DNA from 2 places in the Weissella sp. ESL1156 genome. Region 2 is predicted to be linked to the other one. Evidence: a T-box and tRNA genes for the amino acid it is inferred to sense, from the RefSeq annotation. Region 2 holds a T-box; the other holds one or more tRNA genes.
What was found. The T-box of region 2 lies ahead of pheS (phenylalanine--tRNA ligase subunit alpha). A T-box ahead of a tRNA ligase gene usually reads a tRNA of that ligase, here a tRNA-Phe.
Positions count from the first base shown of each region.

Region 1: it has a tRNA-Phe gene. The T-box ahead of pheS (phenylalanine--tRNA ligase subunit alpha) is inferred to sense a tRNA for this amino acid. The anticodon was not compared.

Region 1 is NZ_CP196372.1:1,592,743-1,596,012, forward strand. Features, by position in the region: gene ACSKY2_RS08140 (glycosyltransferase) at 1-843, shown strand, start outside; tRNA gene ACSKY2_RS08145 (tRNA-Cys) at 974-1,044, opposite strand; tRNA gene ACSKY2_RS08150 (tRNA-Val) at 1,394-1,466, shown strand; tRNA gene ACSKY2_RS08155 (tRNA-Asp) at 1,469-1,542, shown strand; tRNA gene ACSKY2_RS08160 (tRNA-Phe) at 1,551-1,623, shown strand; tRNA gene ACSKY2_RS08165 (tRNA-Trp) at 1,664-1,734, shown strand; tRNA gene ACSKY2_RS08170 (tRNA-His) at 1,749-1,821, shown strand; tRNA gene ACSKY2_RS08175 (tRNA-Leu) at 1,868-1,951, shown strand; tRNA gene ACSKY2_RS08180 (tRNA-Leu) at 1,993-2,076, shown strand; gene ACSKY2_RS08185 (Nramp family divalent metal transporter) at 2,282-3,270, shown strand, end outside.
Region 2 is NZ_CP196372.1:966,347-969,616, reverse strand. Features, by position in the region: gene ACSKY2_RS04875 (MFS transporter) at 1-358, opposite strand, end outside; gene ACSKY2_RS04870 (winged helix-turn-helix transcriptional regulator) at 549-908, shown strand; T-box leader at 946-1,152, shown strand; gene pheS (phenylalanine--tRNA ligase subunit alpha) at 1,212-2,252, shown strand; gene pheT (phenylalanine--tRNA ligase subunit beta) at 2,259-3,270, shown strand, end outside.

The DNA.
Region 1 (3,270 bases), 630 kb from region 2:
CGACGTAGTTTAGATCATGTTGTTGCAGGGGTACAAGGGGCAACCAGTAAATTTGCTTATCTACATGATGTGCACACAAGCGATACAAAACATCCAGTACGAGGGAAGCTATATCCAGCTTATACCAACGTATTGGAGCGTTATGGGCAAGCATTTACGGCCATTCTTGTACCAACGGCAACACAACAACGTGATTTACAAACACGTTATCCACAATTAACGATCCGAGTTGCACCTGATTTGACCATAAGTGAAGATGCGCTTCAGCAGCCACAAATACCATTAGGAAAACGACAACAGCATCAACTTATTTATGTTGGTCGGTTATCACCTGAAAAGCGACCTGATCAGGCTATGCGTGTACTGGCACGAGTCGTGAATGATGTACCAGATGCAACATTAGTTTATTATGGCTATGCTGCATCACAAGAAATCATGCAGGAGTTACAGGATTTAGCAGCAAAGTTGAATGTTGTTGATCATGTGACTTTTGGTGGCTATGTGACTGGTCAAGCCTTACAAGATGCTTATCAACAAGCACAGATTATTTTGCAACCGTCAGTTGGTGAAGGATTGGGGATGAATCTTGTTGAAGCAATGAGTCACGGTGTGCCAAGTATTAGTTATGATGTGCCATATGGGGCTCATGCATTAATTACTGACGGTGTGAATGGTTACATCGTGCCAGATGGTTCAAATGTGGCAATGGCAAAACAAGCTAGCCAACTACTACGTGATAATGAATTATGGACTAAGATGTCACAGTCAGCGTATGAATCAGCGAAGAATTTTTCTGATGGTAAAGCCGTTGCTATTTGGGAACAAGCACTGAGTGAATTATAAAACAAAAAGGGGTTGAGACATAAGTTGTTATGACCAGCTGCAAAAGGCGCCAATCTATCAATTTGGTAGATTGGCGCTTTTAAACGTGTTCCAAACGATTGAAACCTTTTGGAACATTCTTTTTTTTAGAAGGTAGTGGCGGGAATCGAACCCGTGATGACGGTTTTGCAGACCGTTGCCTTACCACTTGGCTACACTACCAAGATTAATGAATAGTTTATGAAATGTACACGTACACGTGTACGTTACCACCACGATTACATATTATAGGGGAAATATCGCAAAGTTGCAATTACCTAATTCATTTATTATGACTTAATCAAAATAGCATGATGATAAATTCGCGATTCTTAATGTAAGTTTTTATATTGGTAAGGATAAAAATAAAAATCAGAGGACTCTTTATAATAAATGTAATGTTGACATAGTGTTTTTATGAAAAAATATACTAATTCATATATTAATTTAAATATGCCTGTGTTTAGGGTTGCAATGGTTGCAAAATATCGGTATAATAATTTTTGTTGTTGAGTTTGTAACAATAAAAAATGGACGTTTAGCTCAGCTGGGAGAGCACCTGCCTTACAAGCAGGGGGTCACAGGTTCGAACCCTGTAACGTCCATTGGTCGCATGGTCTAGTTGGTTATGACGTTCGCCTGTCACGCGAAAGATCACGGGTTCGAGTCCCGTTGTGACCGTTTATAATGGCGCGGTAGCTCAGTTGGTAGAGCATACGATTGAAGCTCGTAGTGTCGACGGTTCGATTCCGCCCCGCGCCATTTGATGATACAAAGTATTATCAATAGGACCATCTCAAATAGGGGTATAGTTTAATGGTAGAACAACGGTCTCCAAAACCGCCGGTGGGGGTTCGACTCCCTCTACCCCTGTTTATCTGATGATGGCGGTAGTGGTGAAGTGGTTAACACACCGGTTTGTGGTTCCGGCACGCGTGGGTTCGATCCCCATCTACCGCCCTTGAAGTCTTAATGACTTCGTTTTTATAACATAATAATTAAATATGCCGTTGTGGCGGAATTGGCAGACGCGCTGGACTCAAAATCCAGTTCCCGCAAGGGAGTATGGGTTCGACCCCCATCGACGGCATTCGATGACATCGTTTTGTTGTATATATTTAATTATTATATGCCGTTGTGGCGGAATTGGCAGACGCGCTGGACTCAAAATCCAGTTCTCGCAAGAGAGTATGGGTTCGACCCCCATCGACGGCATGCGTAGAGTTCTATAAATCCAAAAATACAGGATTTATAGAACTTTTTTTTAGGATTTATTGGGTAACATTTATTGCGTTTTGGTTAAGAATATTCTTTGAAATCCCTTACTTTTATTTATATAGTACATAATGGTTTTAATTTTTAATGCTTTGTTAGATACTATAAAAGGAAGGTATTAGAGAGTAAGATAGGAGAGCGATCAATGGCAGAGAAACTAACAGCACAAGAACCTGAAGAGCAAAGTCTTGCTGAAATTAATGGTTCAGTTGCTGTACCGAGCACAGGCAGCTTTTTCCGGAAATTAATGGCATGGAGTGGACCGGGGGCACTGGTTGCTGTAGGATACATGGATCCGGGTAATTGGATTACATCTATTGTCGGTGGTGCACGTTACCACTACTTGTTATTGTCAGTTGTTCTAATTTCGAGTTTAATTGCGATGTTGTTACAATACATGGCCGCTAAACTGGGAATTGTCGCACAAAAAGATTTGGCTCAAATGACTCGTGACAGTACGAGTAAAACAATTGGTTGGTTATTATGGATCATGACTGAGTTGGCCATTATGGCAACTGATATGGCTGAAGTTATTGGGGCAGCTATCGCCCTGCATCTACTATTTGGATTACCATTATTATGGGGAGTTTTGATTACAGCTGCTGATGTTTTGTTACTATTATTGTTAATGAAATTAGGATTTCGTAAGATCGAGGCGATTGTTGCGACTTTAATTTTGGTTATTTTGGGCATCTTCTTATACATGGCTATTTTAGCAAAACCGGATATGGGAGCAGCGGCGGTTAATCTAATACCGCATAAAGAAATTATCCATCATAGTCAATTGATGTTAGCGTTGGGAATTGTTGGTGCAACGGTTATGCCCCATAACCTTTATTTACATTCATCAATTTCGCAGACGCGTAAAGTTAAGCGTGATAAAAAAAGCATCAAAGAAGCTTTGAAGTTTACAGCTTGGGATTCTAACATTCAATTAACAGGTGCTTTTATTGTTAATGCTTTGTTGTTGATTGTTGGTGCTGCCTTGTTCTTTGGCCATGGTTCTGATTTAGAAGCGTTTGGTGATTTGTTCAATGCGCTTAATAACCGTCAAATTGTTGGGGCAATTGCAAGTCCATTCTTAAGTATGTTGTTTGCGATCGCCTTATTAGCATCTGGACAAAATTCAACGAT
Region 2 (3,270 bases):
CAGTTAAACCCACGGCTAATCCTTGAATAAAACGAATCAATAGTAGATAAAGTACACCACCGTGATATTGGTAAGCTAATAAGATGGGAACCAAAATAACCATACTAATAATGGTCAATTTTTTTGCACTGAACCTGGCAGTCATCACACCAGCGCTAAAACGAGCAATCATTGTACCAATAATCGTCATACCAGTGATGAGACCAGCCATTGTTGCGCTAACATGATATGTATGTACTGCATACGGACCAATAATGACAAAGAGACTATAAAAGGTCATCATACTTAAAATTTGAATAATGAATAATTGAATAAAAGTAGCATTAAAAATGCTAGGGGAATCTTGATTTGACGTCATACGACACCTGTCTTTCTAAAAAAATAACCTAAATAAGTATACATTGCTTGTCAAATTATTCTTTGCGAGTGCAGAAAATAAGGATATAATGTTAGTTATGAAATTTAAAAGTTATTTCGTGCATTTTTTGTAAGTAAAGCATAAAATAAAAGTACGAGAAGAGAAACCAACAAGTTAAGGAGAATATATTATGGCAGTTGTCACTGAGAATACAGCCGATATGACCGAAGTATGTGAAAATAAGTTATGCGATAAGTTTATCGCAACGTTTGATATACTTGGGCGTAAATGGAATGGCATGATTATTGAAACATTACTGATCAATGGCCCAGTTCGTTTTAAGGATCTCGCACAATCTGTTTCAAAATGTTCAGATCGTGTGTTAGTTGAAAGATTGAAGGAACTTGAAGGGGCTGATATTGTTGAGCGTCGTACTTATGATGATTCTTCATTAATTGAATATGCCTTAACCACACGTGGTGAGTCAATGCGTGATATGATGACAGCAATTCATGAGTGGTCAGACAAATGGCAATGTACCGACAAATAGAAACTTGCTAATTTAAAATAAAATTTGTACAATGGAGCAAGAAACAATGAATGACCTAGTAAGTATCCGCTTAAGTTTAGCGAGCAGGAAGTGGTGAAAGCCTGCCTTTTAGGATATTGAATTTCAGTCAGGAGTTCGTCAATAAAAAGTTGATGCGGTTTATCACCGTTAACAGATAACCGAGGGTAGTCTGTCTAAGACTACTGAATTTTTGGGTGGTACCACGTTAATGAGCGTCCCTTCGATAATGATTATCGAAGGGACTTTTTATTTAAAAAGTTTATTAGTAAAAGGAGAAGAAACATGAGTTTACAAGATGAGCTCACGACATTGCGCGATGAAGCATTAGGTCAGATTAATGCTGCTGCCGATGTTAAGGCATTAAATCAGGTACGAGTACATTGGTTAGGAAAAAAGGGACCATTGACTGAAGTACTTCGTGGCATGAAAGATTTGGCACCAGAAGAACGACCAGTAATCGGTGCATTAGCCAATGATGTCCGTGATACTTTAAATGCTGCCATTAGTGAACGTCAAACACATTTAGAAGCTATTGCTCTTGATGCACAATTGGCTGTAGAGACGATTGATGTCACATTACCTGGTCGTGCAGTTAAGCAAGGACAACCACATGTCTTACAGCAAATTATTGAAAGCTTAGAAGACCAGTTTATTGGGATGGGTTATCAGGTGATTGAAGGACCAGAGGTTGAAGAAGATCAATATAATTTTGAGCGCATGAATTTGCCAAAAGATCATCCAGCACGTGATATGCAAGATACGTTTTATATCACACCCGATATCTTGATGCGCACGCAAACTTCACCAGTGCAAGCGCGCACAATGGAAGCACATGATTTTAGTAAGGGACCATTAAAGATGGTTTCACCAGGCCGTGTTTATCGTCGTGATACTGATGATGCAACGCACTCACATCAATTCCACCAAATGGAAGGACTGGTGATTGATAAGCATATTACGATGGGTGATTTAAAAGGAACTTTATTAGCAGTCGCTCACAATTTATTTGGTGAAGCGCATGATATTCGTTTACGTCCATCGTACTTTCCGTTTACGGAACCATCTGTAGAAGTTGATATTTCATGGAATGCGGTGACACCAGATATGGCACCAGAAGATATTGAATGGATTGAAGTTCTAGGCGCTGGTATGGTTCATCCAAATGTTTTGCGTAAGTCTGGTATTGATCCAGACGTTTACGGTGGTTTTGCCTTTGGATTAGGACCTGATCGTTTCGCCATGTTGAAGTATGGCGTTGAAGACATTCGTAATTTCTATTTGAACGATGTTCGTTTCTTAACGCAATTTGATCAGAAAGGATAAAACAAAATGAAAGTTTCAGTAAATTGGTTACGTGATTATTTGCCAATTGCATTACCTGCAGCACAGTTAGCAGAAAAAATTTCGCGTACGGCTGTTGAAGTTGAGGGACAATATCAACCAAAAGGCAATATGAAGAAAATTGTCATTGCAAAAGTGTTGTCTGTTGTGCCACATCCTGATTCTGATCATATGGTGATTACACAATTAGATGCAGGTGAAGATGAACCAATCCAAGTTGTGACTGGCGCACCAAATGTGGCTGAAGGTCAAACGGTTATTTTGGCAAAACATGGCTCAATTATTGGTGACAACAAAAAAATTCGTAAAGGCAAGTTACGTGGTGAAGTTTCTAATGGTATGTTAGCAGCTTTGCAAGAGCTTGGCTTTGAAGATAAAGTTGCACCAAAAGATTTTGAAGACGGTATTTGGGTATTTAACGACGTTGATGCAGCTGAGTTACAACCGGGTGAAGATGCATTAGCTGTTTTAGGTTTGGATGATGATATTTTAGAAACGGGTATTACACCTAATCGTGCAGATTTGTTCTCAATGAACGGGACTGCTTGGGAAGTTGCAGCTATTCTCTCTGAAGAGCCAACATTACCAACATTTGAGCTACATGAAACGACGGAAGCAACCAGTGACATTATCCAAGTGACGGCACCTGCGGAGTTAGCATCGAAGTATGCTGTACGTGTGGTCAAAAATGTCACGGTGAAAGATTCACCATTGTGGTTGCAACGTCGTTTATGGACAATGGGGATTCGACCTATTTCAAATATTGTCGATATTACAAATTACATGTTATTAATGTATGGTCAGCCAATGCATGCTTTTAACTTGAATGCATTACCACAGCCAGAGGTACATGTTCGTCGTGCTCATGACAAGGAAGTTATCAAAACTTTGGATGGGGTTACCCGCGAAGCTTCTGCTGAAGATATTGTGATTGCTTCAGGAGATGAAGCGTTGATGTTTGCTGGTGTGATGGGTGGTGAATCAACAGAAGTGACTGCTG